Regions from separate parts of the Shewanella inventionis genome, predicted to be linked through region 1. Evidence: predicted binding sites of a transcription regulator. Region 1 holds the regulator's gene; each other region holds the start of a gene.
The links. The regulator sigma-54, encoded in region 1, starts transcription at its own class of promoters, with help from an activator protein. The targets are predictions, from matches to a motif close to GTTGGCACGNNNNTNGNNT.
Positions count from the first base shown of each region.

Region 2: K8B83_RS11450 (YccF domain-containing protein) is a predicted target of sigma-54. The motif match lies at 2,802-2,820, and genes of this name have one in related genera.
Region 3: K8B83_RS09160 (flagellar hook-length control protein FliK) is a predicted target of sigma-54. The motif match lies at 2,728-2,746, and genes of this name have one in related genera.
Region 4: flgB (flagellar basal body rod protein FlgB) is a predicted target of sigma-54. The motif match lies at 3,203-3,221, and genes of this name have one in related genera.

Region 1 covers NZ_CP082926.1:1,187,036-1,193,106, forward strand. The annotation lists gene ptsN (PTS IIA-like nitrogen regulatory protein PtsN) at 1-190, opposite strand, end outside; gene hpf (ribosome hibernation promoting factor) at 193-480, opposite strand; gene K8B83_RS05455 (RNA polymerase factor sigma-54) at 506-1,990, opposite strand; gene lptB (LPS export ABC transporter ATP-binding protein) at 2,134-2,865, opposite strand; gene lptA (lipopolysaccharide transport periplasmic protein LptA) at 2,862-3,440, opposite strand; gene lptC (LPS export ABC transporter periplasmic protein LptC) at 3,427-3,987, opposite strand; gene kdsC (3-deoxy-manno-octulosonate-8-phosphatase KdsC) at 3,984-4,535, opposite strand; gene K8B83_RS05480 (KpsF/GutQ family sugar-phosphate isomerase) at 4,550-5,527, opposite strand; gene K8B83_RS05485 (calcium/sodium antiporter) at 5,571-6,071, opposite strand, start outside.
Region 2 covers NZ_CP082926.1:2,568,034-2,574,104, forward strand. The annotation lists gene K8B83_RS11435 (LysR family transcriptional regulator) at 1-782, shown strand, start outside; gene K8B83_RS11440 (TIGR00266 family protein) at 922-1,710, shown strand; gene K8B83_RS11445 (EVE domain-containing protein) at 1,775-2,236, opposite strand; gene K8B83_RS11450 (YccF domain-containing protein) at 2,330-2,740, opposite strand; gene K8B83_RS11455 (1-aminocyclopropane-1-carboxylate deaminase/D-cysteine desulfhydrase) at 2,962-3,915, shown strand; gene K8B83_RS11460 (hypothetical protein) at 4,094-4,267, opposite strand; gene K8B83_RS11465 (ChrR family anti-sigma-E factor) at 4,869-5,561, opposite strand; gene K8B83_RS11470 (sigma-70 family RNA polymerase sigma factor) at 5,554-6,071, opposite strand, start outside.
Region 3 covers NZ_CP082926.1:2,022,855-2,028,925, reverse strand. The annotation lists gene fliM (flagellar motor switch protein FliM) at 1-148, opposite strand, end outside; gene fliL (flagellar basal body-associated protein FliL) at 178-702, opposite strand; gene K8B83_RS09160 (flagellar hook-length control protein FliK) at 801-2,567, opposite strand; gene fliJ (flagellar export protein FliJ) at 2,802-3,248, opposite strand; gene fliI (flagellar protein export ATPase FliI) at 3,252-4,592, opposite strand; gene fliH (flagellar assembly protein FliH) at 4,589-5,659, opposite strand; gene fliG (flagellar motor switch protein FliG) at 5,742-6,071, opposite strand, start outside.
Region 4 covers NZ_CP082926.1:1,994,367-2,000,437, forward strand. The annotation lists gene flgM (flagellar biosynthesis anti-sigma factor FlgM) at 1-166, opposite strand, end outside; gene flgA (flagellar basal body P-ring formation chaperone FlgA) at 241-948, opposite strand; gene K8B83_RS09020 (chemotaxis protein CheV) at 1,302-2,222, shown strand; gene K8B83_RS09025 (CheR family methyltransferase) at 2,285-3,118, shown strand; gene flgB (flagellar basal body rod protein FlgB) at 3,255-3,653, shown strand; gene flgC (flagellar basal body rod protein FlgC) at 3,656-4,072, shown strand; gene flgD (flagellar hook assembly protein FlgD) at 4,096-4,875, shown strand; gene flgE (flagellar hook protein FlgE) at 4,935-6,071, shown strand, end outside.

The DNA of each region.
Region 1 (6,071 bases):
TCGCGATACCATTGCCTATACCTGTGCTACCCATTTTTTCCCGCGCGAGGAGACTTTCAAAAACCTCTTGCGAAGATAGGGTCGGGTACTGGGCAGCGACGATATCGCTGATAAGTTCCAGTACCTTTTTCTTACTGCCCGGTGTGGCACAGGTGGTGCATTCCGGCTGCAGGATGGTACAAAGTTCCATCGTTAGTGTTTTGTATACTTCTCTTTGTGTTTAATTACCTGACGATCGAGCTTGTCTATCAGGGCGTCTATTGCTGCATACATGTCGGTATGTTCTGACATGGCAAAAATTTCTCCGCCTTTTAGGCTGATTTTTGCTTCTGCTTTTTGTTGTAACTTTTCTACGTTGAGCACAACGTGAACATTATTGATCTGATCGAAGTGCCGTTCAAGCTTTGAAAATTTTTCCTGAACGTACTCTCGTAAAGATTCGGTTATTTCAACATGATGCCCAGATAGATTGATTTGCATTACACATCTCCATTGTTGAGTAAAATTATAGACTCTTACGTTGGTTTGAGGGCGGGATTAGCATTGCCTCACGGTATTTTGCAATCGTACGACGAGCAACGTTTATGCCCTGTTCTGCCAGAAGTTCTGCCATTTTGCTGTCGCTAAGTGGTTTTTTCTGGTTTTCTGCAGCGACCAGCTTCTTAATAAAGGCGCGGATTGCTGTTGATGAGCACTCTCCACCATCGTCAGTACTGACATGGCTGGAGAAAAAGTATTTTAGTTCAAATAACCCTCGTGGGGTGTGCATGTATTTTTGTGTCGTGACACGCGAAATGGTCGACTCGTGCATTTCGACTGCTTCTGCAATGTCGTTTAGTACCATGGGTTTCATGGCTTCTTCGCCGTATTCGAAAAACCCTTGTTGGAATTGCACAATACAATTGGCTACTTTTAATAGGGTATCATTTCGGCTTTCAAGGCTTTTGATAAACCATTTTGCTTCTTGCAAATGCCCACGAATAAATTGGGTATCTGACGGGTTTTTGCTGCTACGTGCCATGGCCGCATATTGTTGATTAACACCAATTTTGGGCATATTGTCTGGATTTAATTCAACAACCCAACGACCGTTCTTTTTAAACACGGTGACATCAGGGATGACATATTCATCTTCAGTTGCGGTAATCAATAACCCTGGACGAGGATTAAGTGACTGAATGAGGGTAATCGCATCGCGTAGTTCATCTTCTTTTAGACGAGTTTTACGCATTAATAACCTAAAATCGCGGCCAGCAATCAAATCTAAATAGTCTTTGATAAGCATGCGCGCATTATCAATATGTGGGGTTGAGTCGGCATATTGAGCTAGCTGAATGAGTAGGCATTCACTGAGATCGCGCGCAGCTACACCTACGGGATCAAAATGTTGGATCCGCTTCAGTACCGCTTGTACCTCGTCAAGTTCAATGCTTTCATCGCCCATTGCTTCTAGTATTTCTTCTGTACTTTGGGTGAGATAGCCGCGTTCATCGATGGCATCAATGATGGCTGTTGCAATGGCAAGGTCGGTGTCTGAAAACGGGGTTAAGTTTTTTTGCCACTCTAAATGTTCATATAACCCTTCGGTGGTTTCACCCTGAAAAGGCATATCGTCGTCACGCATGCTGGCGCTGCCTGAACCAGACATGGGTGATGCGGTGTAGACTTCATCCCATGTGGTATCCATGGGGAGATCGTCCATGGTTTCTTTACTGATAGATTCAGTGGTGTCGACGGTTGAAGTGTCTTTTTCTACACTGACATTGCTATTGTCACTGAAGTCGGTGTCTGATTGATCTCGGCTTTCTTTTAATGGATCTTTGGCTTGAGAAAATTCATCTTCTATTTCAAGCAGTGGGTTTGAGTCCAATGCTTGTTGGATTTCTTGCTGTAGCTCCAATGAAGATAATTGCAGCAAGCGAATGGCTTGCTGCAATTGAGGGGTCATAGTTAGGTGTTGACCCATTTTAAGTTGGAGTGACGCTTTCATTTACCGCTTATCCCTAGATGATTTCCATAAAAATAATAATTTCGATAACTGTAGTGGATTGCCACATACGTCGGTGTCATATAACGCTATTTCGGTATCGTTCAACGCAATGAATTAGATAGGTTAAAAGACTTATCACTTAACTATAGCTTGAATTGTTCACCTAAGTACACAGCTCGAACTTGTTGATTGCTCAAGATCTCATCAGGTGTGCCTTCTGCAATTAAATTTCCTTGACTTACAATGTAAGCTCTCTCGCATACGTCAAGTGTTTCGCGCACATTATGGTCGGTGATAAGTACCCCTAAACCACGGCTTTTAAGCTGTTGAATAATTTTTTTAATGTCGATAACAGAGATAGGGTCAACACCGGCAAAGGGCTCATCAAGTAAAATAAATTTGGGGTTGGCAGCCAATGCTCGGGCAATCTCTACACGCCGACGCTCACCACCCGATAACGACATACCCTGGCTGTCGCGAATATGGGTAATGTGAAACTCTTCAAGAAGGTGTTGAAGCTGCTCAATGCGCTCATCATTACTGAGTTCTTTGCGCGTTTGTAACACGGCCATGATATTGTCATGCACGGTGAGTTTACGAAAAATACTGGCTTCTTGCGGTAAATAGCCAATACCTTTGCGGGCTCTTAGGTGCATTGGATCTGATGTTAGATCATCGTTATCGATTAAAATACGGCCTTTATCGCTTTTAACTAATCCAACAACCATATAAAACGTTGTTGTCTTACCGGCGCCATTTGGGCCCAATAAACCTACTATTTGCCCCGTTTTAACAGTTAAGCTTACGTCTTTTACGACTTGGCGAGCTTTGTAGCTTTTGGCTAAGTTTTCAGCGGTTAGGGTAATTTGGGTCATGGTTTAATCTGCTTGTTAACTGGGATCTCGGGCAGCTTTTGTTTAGGTGCTGACTCGTCTTGGAAGTTTTCAGGCTGAATAATGGTGATAACACGATCTTGGCCTTTACCCGTGCTTTCAGCGATGAGCTCCTGGGCTTTAATATTGTATTTAATCAGGTTGCCCGTTACCTGGCTGCCAGCTTGGTCGAGTTTAGCATTACCGGTTAGGGTTAGCGTGGTTGTGGCAAGGTCATAGCTGATTTCGTTAGCACTGGCTGTACCGATTTTGCCATCATCTAATTCTTGAGAAAACGTTGCTGGTTTGCCTGTGGCGATTAGGCGTTTTGACGCGCTATTTTCTGGTGTAAAAGCGCGTAGCTCATCGGCATTAATGTTAATTGTACCTTGCACAACAGTAACTGGGCCGTTAAAGACGATTTGATTGTTTTTAATGTCGGCAGACTGGCTCACCGCAGCAATTTTTAGCTCTTGCTTTAGATCACCTTGTTTGGCCATTACTGGCATGCTCAGCATACAAAGTAAACCACTCAATAGCACAGCGGCATTGGCGCGATGTCGTTTATTGTGACTCATATGTTCCTTCTACTTGGCTTAGTAGCGATAATTTTTGCGAATTCAAGTCAGCATGTAGGCCTAAACCTTGAATCATAAACCCTTTACCTTTGATATACACCATATCTTGTGAACTGCCTATCATGGTTGATAAATCAAGGGCGACAGCTTGCGTTGTTAATGACTGTAAAGGCTCTTCGATATCTATGGCGTCGATAATAACATTATTTTCTAAGCTGACCTGATTGGTTTGTTTATTTAATTGACCTCTATCTGCGCTGAGTTGCCATTGGGCTTTGCCATTTTCTGGGTAAATTAAATAAACTGGCTCTGTAAAATGGGTGATGTCACTCGAAGCGTAGTGTTCCATGTGTTTTGCAGTCACTTTACTTTCTATAAAACCTTGCGCGTTGAATTCGGTCGTTTTAAGGTCATCAGCGATAAAGTCTGGGCGTTCGACACCCACAACTTGAATCGCATCCATTTCGCTACGTTTCACTTGTGTTTGCCAGTACAGCGCAAGTGCAAGGCCAAAAAAAGCAGTAATCCCTATGGTGACTCTGTTCATATACTCATACCATGGGCGCCAGCAAATTTGTCTTGGCTGAGGAGGAGTAGATCGGTGAGCTCACGCAGAGCGCCATGGCCACCATTGATACTGGTGGTCATATGGCAATGTTGTTTTACAAAGGGGTGACCATCTGCAACACAAACAGCAAGACCCACCGCTTTCATTACTGGCAAATCAACCATGTCGTCACCAATGTAGGCCACTTCGTCGGGCGTGACATTATATAAAGACAATAATGCTTCAAATGGCTCAAATTTATTATCAATACCCTGATAGATATGTTGCACACCCAAAGCTGTCATGCGGGTTTCAACAATTTTGGATTTACGACCTGTGATCACGGCAACATGAATACCGCTGGTGAGTGCGGAGCGTACGCCGTAACCATCACGAGTGTGGAATGCTTTTAATTCTTCGCCTGCATTACTTAAATAAATTCTGCCGTCAGAAAAAACGCCGTCTACATCGCAAATCAGCAGTTTGATTTTTTTAGCACGTTGCCAAATATCGTCGCTGATGGGGCCGTAAAATCCTTGATGAATCATTGTGTCTGACATGGTTAAATAACTCCTGCTTTAACCATATCGAGCATATTGAGTGCGCCGATAGGTTGATGATGTTGGTTTACGACAATCAGTCCGTTAATATTTTTTGCTTCCATAATTTGCAGCGCTTGTGCTGCTAAAATGCCGCTTGGACTGGTGACACAATTTTTGGTCATGACTTGCGAAATAGGGGTGGTGCGTAAGTTGACTTCAGCATCTATGATGCGTCGTAAATCTCCATCGGTAAAAATACCCACTAGGGTGTTGGATTTATCAACGATGGCCGTCATACCTAAGCCTTTTTTAGAGATCTCATATAACGCCTCAGTAATGCAGATATCATCGCTTACGATGGGCAAACGCTCACCGAGATGCATAATATCTTCAACTTTTAATAGCAATTTACGGCCTAATGCGCCACCCGGATGAGATAGGGCAAAATCGTCACGGGTAAACCCTTTGGCCTGCAGCAAGGTAATTGCTAATGCGTCTCCCATAACCAAGGTGGCTGTTGTGCTGGAGGTTGGCGCTAATCCAAGTGGGCAAGCTTCTTCTTTTACTTCAATACAAAGATGGATTTTGGCTAACCGTGCCATATTAGACTCAGGTTTACCGGTAATGGCAATTACGGGCACCCCCATTCGTTGTATCACTGGAAGTAGGGTTAAAATTTCGCTCGACTCGCCTGAATTAGAGATAGCAAGTACTATGTCATTTTTATCGAGTGCGCCTAAATCGCCATGACTGGCTTCGCCTGGGTGTACAAAAAACGCTGGGGTTCCTGTACTGGCAAAAGTGGCTGAGATTTTATTGCCAATATGGCCAGATTTTCCCATGCCCATAACAATGACTTTGCCTTTGCACTGCAAAATAAGATCACAGGCTTGAGCAAATTCAACTGAGTCAACATATTGGTATAAATTATCCAGTGCTGCTTTCTCGATATCGATGACCTTGCGGCCCCATAGGCGAAACTGCGTTTGATCTACCATGCGTGTCTCTCTTTTGTTTAATACTTAACCTTTATGCTCCAACTTAATGGGATTGAAACACAGCAATTTGGTACGCAATAAAGGTGACTAATAATAGGACACCATGCCAACGGGTTAGTTGCTTTTTGGCGCCTGTTGATAACACTAAAACGGCTAATGCTGTACTTGTACCTAATGCCATGTAGAAATCTCTACCGCTAGCTTGTGCATCGATCACGCCCGGTGCAATCAGCCCTGGTATGGCAAGTACCGCTAAAATGTTAAATAAATTAGAACCGACGATATTGCCGATGGCTAAATCGTCTTCTTTTTTCAATACTCCAGCAATACAAGCTGCAAGTTCTGGCAAACTGGTGCCAACAGCAATAATGGTTAACCCGATGACTAAATCTGATAAGCCATAAAATTTTGCAATTCCTACAGCGCCATCAACCATCCAACCTGCTGATAGTGGTAACAATATGATACCAACAATTATCCAAATGATAGCATGAAAGGTTGGGACGTTTTTAGGGATCTCTGATTCCAATTCTTCATCCATTGC
Region 2 (6,071 bases), 1.4 Mb from region 1:
TATTTAATCGAGATCACTACCGAGCAGAGTTAACGCCAGAGGGTAAAGTCATTTTGGCAGAGGGCCAGCGACTGCTTCAACATTTAGCCAATATTGAGCATCTTGCTAGTCGTTATAGTCAGGGCTGGGAGCCTAAGCTTGAATTAATCATTGACGGGGCATTGCCGATGGAGCCCATTATGAGCGCATTAAAGTTGATGTCAGAGCACAATATCCCCACCAAAATTCAATTAAATATGGAGTTTTTAGGTGGTGTGCAACATAGGTTTGAGCGAGAACAAGCAGATTTGATGTTGGTTAAAGATTATCGTACTGGGCCGTCGTATCATCCTAAACCCTTACCCACCATTACCAGTGTGCTGGTTGCGGCAAGATTGCATCCATTAAGCCAAAGGCGAGACATAAGCCTGCCTGAGCTGCAACAGCATGTAGAGCTCACCATTGAAGACTCATCGCCGGGTAAACGTGCGCGTGATGAAATGCAATTTGGCGGTGATAAAGTGTTTTATCTGTCAGGCTTTATTATGAAAAAAAATGCATTATTAAAAGGCCTGGGCTTTGGATGGATGCCGGATTTTTTAATCACTGAAGAGTTAGCCAATGGTGAGTTAACGGCAATTGATTTTGTGGGCGGCAATCGTTTTAGCTTTACCCCGCAATTAGTGTCAACCTCAGAGCGTCCTTTAGGCCGAGCTGGGCAATTATTTACTGAACTTATTTTGCAAGAATTTGCCCTATATCAACAGCAACAAACAGGATTAAGTGGCGCAGGATTAGGCTAGTTAGGTGCATGCAATCTTTTTTTGACATATTATGTCACAAAGTTTCCATAGGAATAAAAGTAACATCTTGTTAACCTAAAGCAATAATAGCATCTGTGCTAACGCTGAATCTGCCACACTCATTTTTAAGGAGCAAAAAATGACCAGAAAATGTCACGAAGTTGATTACGAAATTATCGGTTCAAGTATGCAATTAGTTGAAATTGAACTAGACCCGCATGAGGCAGTGGTCGCCGAAGCTGGGGCCATGACATACCTTGAAGAAGATATTTCATTTGAAGCCAAAATGGGTGATGGCTCAGAACCAGAGTCAGGCTTTTTTGGTAAATTGTTGGGTGCAGGAAAGCGAGCCATTACAGGTGAGGGGATTTTTATGACTCACTTTACCAACGAGGGCGGTCGTAAACGTAAAGTGGCTTTTTCAGCCCCATTTCCAGGCACTGTCTTAGCTATCGATCTTGCCAAGCATAATGGCGAACTAATTTGCCAAAAAGACAGTTTTTTAGCCGCGGCAATGGGTACCCAAGTGTCGATGAAGTTTAATAAACGCCTTGGTGTGGGGTTCTTTGGTGGTGAAGGCTTTATTTTACAGAGCCTTAAAGGCGATGGCATGGCGTTTGTGCATGCTGGTGGCACCTTGATTAAAAAAGAATTACGCGGTGAAACTTTACGTGTTGATACCGGTTGTTTAGTGGGTTTTACCCCAGGCATTGATTATGATATTCAGCGTGCAGGCTCATTAAAATCGATGGTGTTTGGCGGTGAGGGGTTATTTCTTGCAACGTTACAAGGTCACGGCACTGTGTGGCTGCAAAGTTTACCGTTTTCTCGCATGGCTGATCGTATTATTGCCCATGCACCGTCAAGTGGTGGTAAAGATCAAGGTGAAGGTTCTGTGTTAGGTGGCATTGGGCGAATGATTAATTAACGTTTCTTTTTTCTGCTCAATTAAAAGGGTGGCTAAATTCAGTCACCCTTTTTTTATACTTAAATCATTGCCCTAGCATAACAATATGAGCAAATTCATCAGCGCTGACAGGTTGAACGCTTAACCGTGCACCTTTGGTCACTAATACCATGTCTTGTAAAGCCGGGTCACTTTTGAGTTGTTGTAAACTGACTATCTGATTCAGTTTTGCAGTAAATTGAATATCTACTTGCCACCACCGCGGTTTGTCTGGCTCTGACTTAGGGTCAAAGTAGCGAGATTGTGGATCAAAAGCACTTTCATCAAGTGTAGGCTGGCTAACAACTGTGGCAATACCGACAACACCTGGCACTTTGCAACTAGAATGGTAAAACAACACTTGATCGCCATGTGTGATTTCATCGCGGATAAAGTTCCTTGCTTGGTAATTTCGAATACCTTGCCAAGCCATTGTATGATTTGGGCTATCACGTAAATCACCAATACTGATGTCATCGGGTTCGGACTTCATTAACCAATATTTCATACTTTACTCTTTTATATTCATTTTTTGGCATATTATCATCCGCACACTAAAAAGCCGACTACGAGATGTAATCGGCTTTCACTAAGAGGTTGTTTATACGGGCTTGGTAACGATAGTTTGACCAATTGGCGTTAAGCTTAATAGCGCTAACTTAATGTGTTGTATTGCAAACGGGATACCAATGATAGTGATAAAACAGGCCAGGGCATGGGCTAAATGACCAATCGCCAACCAAATACCAAAGAATAAAAACCAAATAACGTTACCAATTAAGCCAAAGCTACCGGTGCCAAGATCTTCATGGCCGGTTAAATGCTTGCGGTTAACGCTTTCTTGTCCAAATGGCCAAAACGCCATTTCACCAATCACAAAACATGCACGACCAAATGGAATACCGACAATACTGATAAAGCATAAGAGTCCGGCAAGCCACCAGGCTAAGCCCATCACAAAACCGCCCAAAACAAACCAAGCAATATTAAACAGTAAACGTAAAAGTGACATTGTTTTTCCTTATTGAAATCTAAAAATTCAAAACGGGTACTGAACTGACTTAAGTTTAACTAAGCGATATTTATGCCAAAGTTTTAACTTATTGATTATAAATGTTTTACTGTGATTTTAATAAGGAGGGAATAACGCACGTTAGTGAAATCGTTAAATCAATCGGTGAGTTTTATCATTTATTAGTTAAAATACTCAAATCAAGTATTTAGAGAGCGCCAATGTTTGCTATAAGCCCTGTACAACCAATGCTATTTGAACAAAGACCTATCTTTGTCAAACGAGATGACTTATTACACCCTGACTTTAGCGGTAATAAAGCGCGTAAGTTTTATCATTTTTTATCGCAAGATTATGCGCATATTACCCAACTTGTCGGTTCGGGTTCTGCCCAAGCAAATTCGTTATATTCGATGTCAGTGCTGGCTAAACAACAGGGTTGGCAATTTGATTACTATGTCAGTCATATCAGCGATTTTATTCTCCAGCACCCTAATGGAAATTATGCAGCAGCTATTGCCAATGGCGCTAATATTATTGAAGTCGGCCAACTTAAGTTAGCGGATAAATATCAGCAGATGCATTTAGATGACGTCGTACAACATATTGTTGCATCTGACTACAATAACAAAAACTCATTGTTACACATCCCTGAGGGTGGGCGCTGCGAGTATGCTGAAGCGGGTGTTGCCATATTAGCAACAGAGATTATTGATTGGGCAAGATTACGTAATACCAAAGCATTAAAAGTATTTTTACCTTCAGGCACAGGTACAACTGCAGCGTATTTAAATAAGCAGTTGCTACAACAACAGACAAACAACAATATTAATATCGAGGTATTAACTTGCAGTACAGTTGGCGGGGATGATTATTTACGCCAACAATTTTCTCAATTAGTTGCTCAAGAGTATTTTCCAACCATAGTGAATGACGGGCACAAATACCATTTTGGAAAATTAACGAAACGTTGTTATGAAATGTGGCAAACGGTGTGTCAATCTGGAATTGAATTTGAGTTGTTGTACGATCCGGTTGGTTTTTTAGTGTTAAAACATTATTTACAGCAACATTCGCAGTGGGCCGACGACATCGTGTATGTACATCAGGGTGGGGTTTTAGGTAATCAAACCATGTTACCTAGGTATCAGCGTAAATTTGGCTATTCTGAATAAATCAGAAAACGATAGACAGTTAACAACTAAATAAAAGTTAACGTTAGAGTGAGTGAGGTGTAATAGGGGGAGGTTCATTTTGCTCTGTTTTAATAAACATCGGTAAGTGAGAGGAGAATACCGAGAAATGAGTTTATTAAATAACAGAGCAAATGATTAACGCTAGGCGTTAGGAGTATTACTTATTTGCAGTAATTAACCATTTCATGAAGTTTAGTGCTTCAGTACGCTTTGAAAAGGTTTTTTTGTTTTTACCTAGGCTGTCAGTAAAAGCAATTGAATTTTTGTTTGATGAAATTGAATTAACTGGAAAGCTAACTGAAATTTCATGTCCATTAATGTTGTATGACATATGCCACACTCCTTATTTTTGCTATTCACCCTTGGGTGAGAAAATTGTTCAATAAAATATCCTTGGCATTTTTTAGTGGTGCGAAAGATTAACTTGTCGAGATTTAACTTAACCTATTCTGAACTCACTAATCAAGTGTTGTGATATAAATAGTTGATTAAAGTCAGGTTAACTTGTGATCACAATCAATCATCTGGGTTAACTTACAACTAGAATAACGTTTCACTTAACTCAGTAAGTTGAACATAATCATGTGACAAAAGCATGACCAATACAGTTTGTTTTTAAATTTTACAAACATTGGTGCTATGTCATGAGTATGTACAGAAGCTTGTCTTGGGTTTACGAAGGAAGTTGAGCAGACTTACAGGTAGGTAACCAAAATTAACAAGATTTTAAATCTGTGTAGATTCTATACTCACTTTTCATTTATAGCAACAACGTTTTTCTAAAAAAATACAAACAACATGCAATTTGTACGTATTTTAATCGATAAAAAGTAGAGCTGTAACAAAACACGTGATAAGTAGATGTTTTTAATCGCGATACGCTGTAGCTGATAAAGACACGTATCGCGATTAAAAAAGTTACATCACTTGCGTTAATACAATAAGTCACCAATTGGATTAAGTAACTTGCTTATTCCTTTTGTGAAATATAACGGAGCATCAACGATGGTGTAACACAAACAGCCTTCGGTAGTTTTAGGTGAATGCTCGTGGTTTTGGTCTAGCAGCATAAAGTCACCAGGTTTGTAAGTGTTGTAGCAATCACTAAATTCACCCGCTAATAATAGGGTTAACTCTGAACCTTTGTGAGTATGGTCTGGTATTTCACCATTGGCTGCAATGTGTAATAAGCTTGCTCGAGCTTGTGGTTCGCCAGTGTCTAGTCGTAACCTACTCACCTTACCAATACCTTGCCATCCACTTGTAATCTGCTGTTTAAAAACACGAGGTAACATGTATTGTTGCCCCTTAATGGTGACGCTATTGTCTGCTACCAAGGAGGATTGTGGTTTCGTTTTTACTTCGGTGTCTAATGAATCGAGAGTATTATTTAAAAACTGATTCAGTAGATCATCAAGTTGCCCATGTTGCTCAATAGAGGCAGGTTGAATGGTTTGATTTTGCTCAAAATGCTGCTCAGAAAGTGCAAGTGTCATCTGATCTAATTGCTGCTGACAGTGTGCACAAAACTCGGCATGGGCTGAGATGGCGATAGACATAGACAGAGGCAATTCGCCTTTTGCATGGAGAGACAGCAAATGCTGATCTGGGTGGTAATTAATCATAATGTTTCTCCATAAAGCTTTTTAATTTTTCTAGACCTAGTCTGAGCCGTGACTTAACGGTTCCTATTGGGATATTGAGTTTGTCTGCGAGTTCTTGTTGTGTGAGTTCTTGCATGTAAATACCTTGCACAACTTGACGTTGCAATGGCGGCAGTTCTTCGACATGTTGCAGTAAACTGGCCGACAGTAAAAAATCGTCGTCATTATTTTCAGCGTCATCAGACTCAAATAGTGGCCAAATGTCGTCACCAAATGCATCTTCACGGTTGTGTTGCACTTTGCGCAGCATGTCAAAACACTGGTTGCGCATGATGGTGAACACCCATGTACTCACAGCCGCTTTGTCAGCATTGTATAGATGTGCTTTGGTCCACACTCGTGACATGGTTTCTTGCACCAAATCCATTGCCAAGCCTTGTTGACTTAATCGCTGAACCCCAAAAGAATTGATTTTTGGAGCAAAATGCGAAAACAGTTTTGCAAATGATGTTTTACATCGGTTGTTAGCAA
Region 3 (6,071 bases), 840 kb from region 1:
TGGGCATACGACCACGGACAATTCTGTCTTGAGACGAGAAGTCGTAAGATCGCGCATCAGCACTACTCTCATCAATTTCATCTTCATCAACATCGTCTACACCATGCAGTAGCGCATCGATTTCATCTTGGCTTAATAAATCACTCACATCGTAGCCTTAGCAGTTAATGCATTTGGTTATTGCATCACAAAACCAGTAAACAGGACTTTCTCTACCACTTTTTTGCCCGTAACCGGTTGCAGCGTATTTTGCACATTAAGTAATGCTAATTGACGTAATTCGTCTTTACCTGCTTGAGTACTGAGTTTTTGCACATCAGCGCTACTAAAGGTTGTTAGCAATGCATCTTCAATTAAAGGAATGTGTTTTTTGGTTAAAATGCTGTCTTCTTCACCGCGCACCATCAATTGCACTTTAATCTCAACTAAACGCGCACGGTCTACACCGGGTAAGTTGAATAAAAAAGGCCTTGGCATACCAACATAATCAGCTTGTGCAGCAACGGCTGGCTCAGCAGTTTCAGTTTTAGGCGCATCAGGACTGTCGCTGTTAGCAGCTGGCTCATCAGAGCCCATAAAAAACCACGCTCCGCCTGCAGCTAATAGAATGACCACAAGACCAATACCACCAAATAACACCAATTTGTTCTTCTTTTTTCCGCCAGCTGCGGCATCTTCTAACTCTAATTCTTCTTCAGCCATAATGGTCCCCAACCAACAATGCGACTAACATGATGACAAACTCAATCACCCTTGTTATTAAAAAATTGTATTATCTCATATGTGTATAGGTTACCTGCTTAAGCATAATAATCTATAGCAGAATGTAAACTCCTTGATGTATTTGTCATCAAGCTAGCCTCTTGTGCTGATATTTCATCCAACTGTGCATCAGATGTGTGACCCTGTGACTCTGATTGCTCTTGTTGTTGATCTCGTCCCCCACCGCCTTGCGACACCTGGCTGTCTGTTAGTTGTAACCCTTCACTGGCAAGCATATCGCGTAAACGAGGGATAGCCTGTTCAACTAAATCACGGGTTTGAGATTGGGCAACGTTAAACTGTACCTGGGTTTGATCACCCTGAATTTGAATTTTAATCGTTAAATGACCGAGCTCTGGTGGATCAAGACGAATTTCAGCCTGCTGAATGCCATTGCTCACCATGGTGATTAATTGTTGCTTCATCACCGGTGAAAACTTCTGGATCATCTCCTGCATTTGCGCACCTGCCTCGCCTTGAGCTTGCGGCCTTAACGACAATTGAAATTGTGGTACGTCACTTTTATGTACAGGGGTAAAACTGCTTTGATTTTGAAGAGATTTGCTCTCAACCTCACTTGTATCGGAAAAAAACTCAAATCCGTCTGAAGCCGAATTAATGTTGACGGCCGACTCACCAACACGCTTTCCAGCAACAGAATCTAACACGACAGAAAAGTCAGCTTTTTCAAGCGATTTTACACCTGCTAGATCAGGCTGAATATTGCCATCAATACGACTTTTATCACCCAAAATATGTTGTGACTCAACAGATAAGCTTGATGTCATTAACGCTGCTGATTGTTGTGGATCATTTGCTGTTGGCTGCAATGCAGGATTCAGTTTTGCCGTGTTGCTCATATTCATGGCTTGGTTTGGGTTATGCACACTCGCGGCAAGCACATTGTCTAGCTCGCTTTGTTGGAGAGGATTAAGCACGCTACTGGCAATATCATCATGGGCTAACTCTGCCTGCGCTAATTCTGCCATCGCTAAAATAGATTCATCAATCACTGGAGCTTGTAAATTAAAGTCGCTAACTAGCTCGCTAAGTTCTTTTATATCAAGCGCTTGAAGTTCTTTAACTGAAAGTTGACTATAAGTGGTTAAACTGGATATTTGCTCAGAATTAAGGGTAGCGATGGCCTGTGAAGAGCTAGTAAAATGACTGTCTAGGTGGATAGTCTCTGTAAATAACTCATCGGCCTCAGTTGATGCTGAATCAGCAAAATCAATATTGTGTTGTTCAAGCGCGATTTGTTCAAGATCGATTTGCTCTAGCTCTATTGATGTGAGATTTAAAGGCTCAAGCTTTGTATCTATGACTTCAAGCTTTGTATCTACGGCTTCAAACTTTGTATTTATGACTTCAAGCTTTATATCTATGACTTCAAGCTTTGTATCTATGACTTCAAGGCCATTTTCAATGGGTTCCAATGTGAAGTTTTTTCCGATGTAATTGCCTTGCTTGTCAATAAGCGGCAATTCATTACCGTCACGATGATGGCGCTTCCCCAATGAGTCAGCCATATTCAGTTGAGCAAAAATCATCTCTGCATCAGTATTATCTTGCGATGATTCAGCACTTTCACTGAGTTCAACTTCAATATCTACATCTTCAATCTGTTGTTCTGCCTGCGCAGGAGCAAGCTCGTCTGCTGCAGGTTTAAAAGAGTTTTTTTGCTCACTCGCCTGATTAAAAACAGATAAGAATGACGTGTTTTCAACATCTTGCTTGCCAATCTTTGCACCTACATCAGCATTTTGATTGCTGTTGCTCAGTAAGATATTGCTCATCTGCTGCATAATCGGCTCCACTTATATCAGATCAAGTTTGGTGTGTTTTCATCACGCATTGGGCAGGCGACACAAATGGTGTTATCTAGCCTAACAGCACTCAAAATGGCAAATATACCCGCTCTGATCACTGTCACTTCCATGACGAATATTTTCATTAAAGAGTATTAAGCAATTTAAATGCCATTTACGCGAATGTGTAAGACAAAACAATATTGGCAGGAGATAGAAAATAACTAACTGTTACTTTATTTTGTTTCTAAAATACTGTTGCATGGCAAACTCGTCAGACATTTTTTGCTCGCGCTTAGTCTCTGCAATTAAGGCTTTATCAGCTTTTTTGGCCAACAGCATTTCAACCGCTTTGCGCTTTTGCTGGGTTTCTTGCCAGTGCTGCTGGCGATATCCAAGTTGCTTTTCGCCGTCTTTTACCACGGCAAGTTGTTGGTTAATCGCTTGATCGACTTGTTTAATAAATTGATGAAATTGATGATATTGATTAGCACGCAATGTGGTGCCAGTATGGCCTTCCATTTGTTTCATGTAATCCAAACGGTAGTTATTTAATGCATCAAGTTGTCCTTGACGCTTTTGCCTCTCAAATTGAGCGGCTTTTAATTGCAAAGCCGCTTTTTCTTCTGCGGCAACCGCTAATTTGAGTACAGTAACTAAAGGATCCGTTTTAGCCATACATTAACCCTGACACTGAGCGGCAATTTGCTTCAGCATTGTTTTGCTGTCGTCAAAACTCACTGGATCTTTAAAGCCCTGACGTAAAAACGCATTCATAGCAGGTTGTAAACGGATCGCGTTATCGATACGCGGATCGCTGCCTTGCGCATAAGCGCCAATAGAAATCAAATCACGATTTTGCTGGTATAACGAATACATTTGTTTTACCCGGCGCATGGCTTCTAAATGATCTGGACTTATCACCATAGGGGCAACACGGCTAATTGACGCTTCCACATCAATAGCAGGATAATGCCCAGAGTCAGCCAGTTGGCGAGACAACACAACGTGACCATCTAAAATAGCCCGCGATGCATCTGCTATCGGGTCTTGTTGATCATCACCTTCGGTGAGCACTGTATAAAATGCAGTTATTGAACCTTGCCCTGGCCCGCCATTACCCGCTCGCTCTACTAACCTAGGTAACTTAGCAAACACAGACGGTGGATAACCTTTAGTCGCTGGCGGTTCGCCAACGGCTAACGCCACCTCACGTTGCGCTTGTGCATATCGGGTTAAGCTGTCCATTAACAGTAATACGTCATAACCTAAATCACGAAAATACTCCGCAATCCGAGTCGATGTTTCACAGGCCCGCAAACGCATTAATGGTGATGTATCGGCTGGAGCGGCAACCACAACCGAACGCGCGCGGCCTTCTTCGCCTAAAATTTCTTCAATAAACTCTTTAACCTCACGGCCACGTTCGCCGACTAACCCCACCACAATAATATCGGCGGTAGAGCCACGGGTCATCATCCCTAACAGCACACTTTTACCCACACCAGAGCCTGCAAATAATCCCATCCGTTGGCCTTTACCAACAGTGAGCATTGAGTTAATGGCCCTAACACCCACATCTAAAGGTTCGGTGATCGCTCTGCGAGATAAAGGATTAATGTTCGGCCCATGGCGAGCAGCTTGTTGGTCTGTGTTCAGTGGGCCTAAACCATCTAGTGGTAAACCACTGCCATCGAGCACTCGCCCAAGCAAGGATAAGCCAACATGTAAACTCGATTGTTCACCTAGCGGCTTAACTCGTGCACCAGGTAATACTCCGCGAAGCTCTTCAATTGGCATTAAATAGAGTAGTTTGTCATCAAACCCTACCACTTCGGCAACCAATTCTCCTGCCATGGTTTCGATAGAGCATAAACTCCCTACAGGTGCGCGGCATCCGGTCGCTTCAAGCGTCAACCCCACCACGCGGACCAATTGACCACTGGCAACTGGGCGCACTGGCGATACTTTTTTATGATGAACAGCAAATTTATTCAGCAGCTGTTGTTGACGAGACGTCATCCGTTATCCTTAGCGATATCATCTTGCTCAGTTGCTTCGACAGCCTCATCTTGCGCAGCGTCATCAGGAAGGGTTGCATCTTGTATGGAGGTATCTGAAGCCTGCTCTTGTTCGGCGGCCGTATCAGGTTTTGGGGGAGTATGTTGCTCATTAGGCGCTAACGATACTGCAGACTCGGCATCATCTGCTGGTTCATTGGCTGTAGAGTGCTTATAAGCAGATAAATCTTCAACTTCAGATACTTGATAATTCTCAGTGCTCAATTTGAGATGTTGAGCATTTTTAGCCAGTTGATTTGCCTGTGCGTCTAATTCACCAAATACTTGCTCAATGCGCTGCTCTACGCGCAAGTCTACCGACGAGCGAACGCTTTCTATAACACAATCGCCATTGGATAATGTGGGGTCAATATCGATTTGCCATTGATGCTGCTCAAGCTGTTCAGTTGGATAACTGTTCGACACGATTTCGGCATCGTGCTGATTTAAACGAAGCTTTACCACTTGTTCTTTTAGCGGCAGGGCGTCAACACCTTGACGAAGTGCAGTTAAAATATGATCAGGATGGGTTTTTAATTCATGGCCAATAACGGATTTAGCTAATTGTATTGTCATTGCTAACAACTCAGCTTCAATCTCAGCATCTAACACAGACAATGGCTGTTCAAACTGCCTGATCAATTGTGAAAGTTGTTCTATTAATTGATTAACCGCCACTTCTCCGGCTTCAAGACCTTGTTGCTCACCTTGAGTGAAACCTTCAGAGTGGCCTTGCTCTAAGCCTTCTAATCGCCCTTGCTCTAACCCTTGTTGGTATCCCTCTTGTTTACCTTGTTCAAACCCTTCTTGTTCTGCCGCGGCTCTGATATCTTCAATTTGCGCCATGGTTGGCGGAGACATTGATTTTTCAGGTGTGGTGGGCTTTGCCTGGTAAGGTTTTGAAGATTGACCAAACATGTTAGAAGGCTCTTGGCTAGTATCCCGTGTAATATCAGGAAGCTGCCAATGACTGAACTCAACCTCATCATCGACACTGAGGACATTTTTAGACGATTTGGATTCAGTCATAATCAATCACTTGTATTGTTGAATAAATTAGCTATTGGTAATAACGGCAATCAATTGCTATAAAGCCGTTTGGGCTTCACGATTATAAGAACTCGTCGCCACCGCCACCGCCTAACATAATTTCACCACTGTCGCTGAGACGACGCGCAATAGATAAAATCTCTTTCTGTGCCACTTCGACTTCACTGATACGAATTGGCCCCATGGCTTCAAGATCGTCTCGTAATAATTCTGCAGCACGTTTAGACATATTGCCAAGAATTTTCTCTTTTAAGGCTTCGTCAGCACCTTTAAGTGCCTTCATAAGCACATCTTGCTGTACTTCACGTAACAAGGCCTGGATACCGCGGTCATCAACATCGATAAGGTTTTCAAACACAAACATCATATCTTGAATTTGCTGAGCCATTTC
Region 4 (6,071 bases), 810 kb from region 1:
CACCTTGCAGCTGTTGAGCTTGAGAGGTAATACTTACCGAATCGTTTTTAACTGGTGTTGCCGATTGTTGAGGCGCTTCAGTCTTTGATTGCGAAGTTGACTGCGTGTCACGTGCTGTTCGCATCTGTGTATTGGTCGCAGTATTGTTTTTAATATCAATTGCCATTTGAGGCTCCAGCGTAATGTATCAGGTTTTCCTTATCTTGCTATCGGCGTGCTAGGAAAAAACTTTAGCCTATTTTACATTCTTACTTCAACTTCGCCAACGGCAATTACAACAGCTTCTAATTGCTTGTTACTTTGATTGTTTTTAACTCGAATGGCTTCGCCAATATTGCCATCACGCAAGGCTTCACCTAGGGTTTTGATTTGTATGTTTGCAGTATTTGCATAAATGGACACCATGTCGCCCTTACATACAAAACATAAATTTTTATCTGTAATGGGGGAGTCTTTAGCGACTCTGCGCTTAACGCGTGAACCCATTAAACTTTGAACATCTGAAAAATACTGGCCTTTCAAACTGTATTGATCAACAAACATAATGGTTAAATGTTGATTGTCGAGAATGTCATTGGGTGCCAGTAATTGTGTGGCGACCACGACGGGGTATTGCACATCCACTCTAACTGAAAGATACATTTGCCAGGGGTAGTCATAATCTGGGGTGTTACAACCTATTTTTACGGTATTGTTTCTGCTGATCTCTCTATCACTGGCGAGCTCAACTGATATTGGAGGGTAACATCGTGGTGGAGTTAATCGACCTTCTAGGTTTTGTGGGGTAATGTCGACCTTAGCATTTGACTCTACATCAATTTTTTTCTCCACCGCCTCTTTAGCTAATTGATAAATGGTCGATAGTGAAGGAGCAACAGCTTGCTCATTAGCCATTGCCGATGAAGAAAGCGAGAGAATGCACAAAAAACATAAAAAAAATACTTTCATAATGAAGATACTAGCTTGTTTTGCCAGAATACACCTATACTTTGAAAAACGATAAATACACACAATATGTGAACGTATTGAGTAAACTAATGACTGGTTAGTATGGCGGCGAATCATTTTCATTACCCTCCGTCAAAAAACTACCACATGGTCTAGTGAGTTTATCTAAGCAAGTTGTATGCCTATTGTGGCAAGGCATGTTGGTTTAGTTGGCAGCCATGCAATGTTTACGTTGTGTTAGTTGTCGGTAAAATGTGTTAATAACAAAGTATCAATTACAGTAAAACTTGGTTTACTATAATTTAAACAACTAATTTATCCTTTTGGGTCACAGTTAACTACAAGGCCGTGTTATGTCGAGCATTTTAGATTCAGTCAATAAACGTACCCAACTTGTTGGGCAAAACAGATTAGAGTTGCTGCTATTTAGGCTTAATGGTCGTCAACGCTTTGGTATTAACGTGTTTAAAGTAAAAGAGGTGCTGCAATGTCCTCCATTAACTACGTTACCTAAATTAAACCCATTCATTAAAGGTGTTGCTCATATTCGTGGCTCAACAATTTCTGTAATTGATTTGAGTGCTGCGACAGGTGGCCGTCCACTGGCCTCTACTGAAAATTGTTTTATCATCATTTCTGAATACAACCGTAGCGTGCAAGGGTTTTTAGTGAGCTCTGTTGAGCGCATTATTAACATGAACTGGGCATCAATTATGCCACCTCCGCAAGGTGCTGGTCGTTATTCATATTTAACTGCGGTGACAGAGATTGAAGGCGAGCTAGTAGAAATTTTAGACGTAGAAAAAATCCTTGATGAAATATCACCGGTTAAAACGGCTATCAGTAAAGAAGTCAACGAAACACTGACAATAGATAGAGAGCAGCATTACCATATTATGGTTATTGACGACTCAGCTGTGGCACGTAAGCAGATTATTAGGTCATTAGAGTCATTAAATTTACAAATCGATACGGCAAAAGACGGTAGAGAAGCACTCGATAAACTTAAGAGCATTGCCGCAGAAATGGATGATGTGTCGCAAGAGATCCCGTTAATTATTTCTGATATCGAAATGCCTGAAATGGATGGTTATACCTTAACGGCAGAAATACGTGACGATCCGAAACTGAAAAAGATTAAAGTGGTTTTGCATACTTCACTCAGTGGTGTGTTTAACCAGGCGATGGTTCAAAAGGTAGGGGCAAACGATTTTATTGCAAAATTTAATCCAGATGAATTAGCGGCTGCAGTCAATAAACATTTGAGCTTATAACTGTTTATAATGACAGAGAACAAAGTGCAAGCATGTTAAAGCTTACTTTTTAGGATAATAATGTGACAGATAAATCACTTGCTGAAGCAGAGTACAATCAATTTAGGCTGTTTTTAGAGCAGCACAGCGGTATTGTGTTAGGCGAGAATAAACAATATTTAGTGCGTAGCCGTTTAGCGCCTCTGATGGGCAAGCATAATTTGCCATCATTATCAGAGGTGGTTAAAAAGTCGATGAAACCGACTGAAAGACAACTGCGCGCCGAAGTGATTGATGCAATGACGACTAACGAAACGTTATGGTTTCGTGATCGTTACCCTTTTGACTTATTGCAAAATACCTTGCTACCTGAATACAGTAAACTGGGTCGCCCGATAAAAATTTGGTCTGCGGCGTGCTCCTCAGGGCAAGAACCTTATTCTTTAGCGATGACAGTGTTAGAGTATCAGCAGCGTAAGCCTGGTGCATTACCGGGGGGGGCAACTATTCAGGCAACTGATTTATCTCCGTCAATGCTTGAACGTTGCAAAAATGCAGAGTATGACAGTTTAGCATTGGCTCGTGGTTTGTCTGATGAGCGTAAGCGTCAGTTTTTTGATGCTTTACCGTCAGGCAACATGAAAGTAAAAGACAATGTAAAACGGTTAGTTAACTTTAGGGCGCACAATCTGCTTGAAAGTTATAGCTTATTAGGTAAGTACGACATTATTTTTTGCCGTAATGTGCTGATTTATTTTGCACCAGAGGCAAAAGCTAAAATTTTGCGGCAATTTGCTGCCGCACTTAATCCTAAAGGAATTTTGTTTCTGGGTGCGTCAGAATCTATTGCGGGTTTAACCGAAGAATTTAACATGGTGCGTTGTAACCCTGGGATCTACTACCAGAAAAAAGTATAGAAAAAATAATAGTTTACTTTGCCTTTCATGCCGGCGTTCGTCGGCATGTTCGTTTTTACTCTCCTTATACACATTATTTTTATTGTTGGCATAACCTTTGCTTTAATTCTATCAGTTAGCTGATGGAGGCAATTTTATGGCGATTAATTTCGATAATGCATTAGGTGTTCACCAATATTCATTGGGCGTGCGTGCTCAACGAGCAGAAGTGATTTCAAGTAATATCGCCAATGCCAACACACCTCATTACAAAGCGCGAGATGTCGACTTTGCATCAGCAATGCAGGCCGCAAGCTCTCATCAAAAGGGCTTGAGCATGAGCCAAACCACAGAAAAGCACTTTGACCTAACATCGTTAACTCAACAGCACGTGCAATACCGAGTGCCAGAACAACCTGACACAGGTGATGGAAACACAGTAGATACCCAAAAAGAGCAATCTGCATTTATGCAAAATGCGCTCGAATATCAAATGTCTTTAGGGTTCCTTGAAAGTAAATTTACTGGCATGCGTAAAGCACTGCGAGGTGACTAATCATGAGTTTATTTAATATCTTTAATGTTTCGGGTTCTGGTATGTCGGCGCAATCTGTCAGGCTCAATACCACCGCCAGTAACATTGCCAACGCAGATTCAGTATCAAGTAGTGTCGATAAAACCTACCGCGCACGCCATCCTGTGTTTGAAGCAGAATTAGCCAAAGCAAGTAGCCAACAAAATCAATCTCCTGGCGTGTCGGTCAAGGGCATTGTTGAGAGCGATAAACCTTTGATTAAAGAGTACTCGCCAGACCATCCATTAGCCGATGGTGACGGTTTTATATATAAGCCTAATGTCAATGTGATGGAAGAAATGGCCGATATGATTTCAGCATCGCGTTCTTACCAGATGAATGTTCAAGTAGCCGATGCAACAAAGTCGATGCTTCAACAGACACTGAGAATGGGTAAATAGTTTGATTTTTCAAGGAGGCCGCTATGAGCCTAATTAATTCTTACAGTCAGTCGTTGCCGCAGGTCTCTAGTAGTACGTCAAATACAAGCGCGGTCACTAAGAGCTCAGTACAAAGCACCACAACCATAACCGGTAACTCTTTTTTAGATTCGATTCGTTTACCAGAAGAAAGCGTAGTGCCTGAGGCAAATGATCAACTGCTAAAGCAAGAAGACTTTTTTGCTTTACTCAGTCAGCAGTTGTCTATGCAAGACCCTTTTGAACCTGTTGATAATGATCAAATGATTGCCCAAATGGCATCGTTTTCAACCGTTGATGGTATTTCAAACCTCAACGAAGAGATTTTAAACCTCAATACCGTGATGAGTTCAAGTCAGGCGTTACAAGCATCTGGTCTTGTTGGCCGTAAGGTGTTAATTCCGTCTGACACTGGCGCCATTTCGGCTGAAAGTTCAAGCATGAATGGTGTTATCAGTACGCCTTCTGCTATCGATACTATTTCAGTGAGTGTGCAAGATGCAACCGGACAGGTCATTAAAACCTTCACTGTCGATGGTAGTGCTGGCGGTAACATTGATGTGTCTTGGGACGGACTCGATAAAGATGGCTTGCCCGTTGAAGAGGGGTTGTACTCTATAAAGGCAAGTGGAAAAGTTGACGGTGAATCTCAAGATTTAGCCGTATCTACCTATGCTCATGTGAGTAGTGTGTCGTTAGGCACCACTGCAACAGGAGCTATTTTGAATTTGCGCGGTGTCGGCGGTATTAAGTTATCTGACGTACTCGCTGTATCTGAAACTTAACATTATCTGTGGTTTACGAAATAAACTTGTAGATTATGAATTAAACTTTGAGGTGAATTATGTCATTTAACATTGCACTGAGTGGTATTTCTGCCGCGCAAAAAGACTTAAACACAACAGCAAATAACATTGCTAACGTTAACACAGTCGGTTTTAAAGAGTCTCGTGCCGAATTTGCCGACGTGTATGCCAACTCGATTTTCTCTAACAGTAAAACGGCTGTTGGTGGCGGGGTGACAACCACCCAGGTTGCCCAACAGTTTCATCAAGGCAGTCTACAATTTACCAGTAACTCGCTTGATATGGCCATTAGTGGCGGCGGATTTTTTGTCACATCTTCTGGTGTGGGCACACAAGATTTGTCTTACACGCGTGCAGGTGCGTTTAAAGTTGACTCTGATAATTATATGGTCGATGCCGCTGGTAACTTTTTACAAGGTTTCCCTGTAGATGACGAAGGTAATTCAACCTCGGTTAGTTTAACCACCACCCAGCCTATCCAAATTCCTGACACTGCGGGTAGCCCGGTTAAAACTAGCCTTATTGAAATGCAAATGAACTTAAACGTGGGTGATGAAGCGTTAGACCCAGCTAGTTTTGACCCTGATAACTCAGACACTTATAACAACTCAACCTCAGTGACCATTTACGATTCACTTGGTGAGTCTCATATTATGACCACTTATTTTGTAAAACCCACTAACGCGTCACTTACAGGTGAAAGTAACTGGGTGGCATTTTATGCGGTAGATGGAGAGCCTGTAAGTGTGGATAGCGCCGGCACCTATAACATTGACGCTGATGGTGATGGTGCAGCGGACGCTACTCAAGCTACTGCTAGTGCAACAACCTCAGCTGGTGCCGCGTGGAATGGTTCGGTGATCACTTTTAACGACGTAGGTGCTTATACTGGTAGCAGTCCAAATCCAATCACAACCGTTACGCTTGGCTCTACTGGTGCCGGAGTATTGGATCCGGGCGCCGATGGCACTCAAACCATTGAAGTCAGATTTGATAACCCAACGCAATATGCATCACCTTTTGAAGTCACATCCCTAAGCCAAGACGGTATTACCGTTGGCCGTTTAACCAACGTAGGTATTGGCTCTGATGGCTTAATCACCGCAAGTTACAGTAACGGTTCAACCGTGCCATTAGCCCGCGTAGCGTTAGTGCGCTTTGCTAACGAGCAAGGC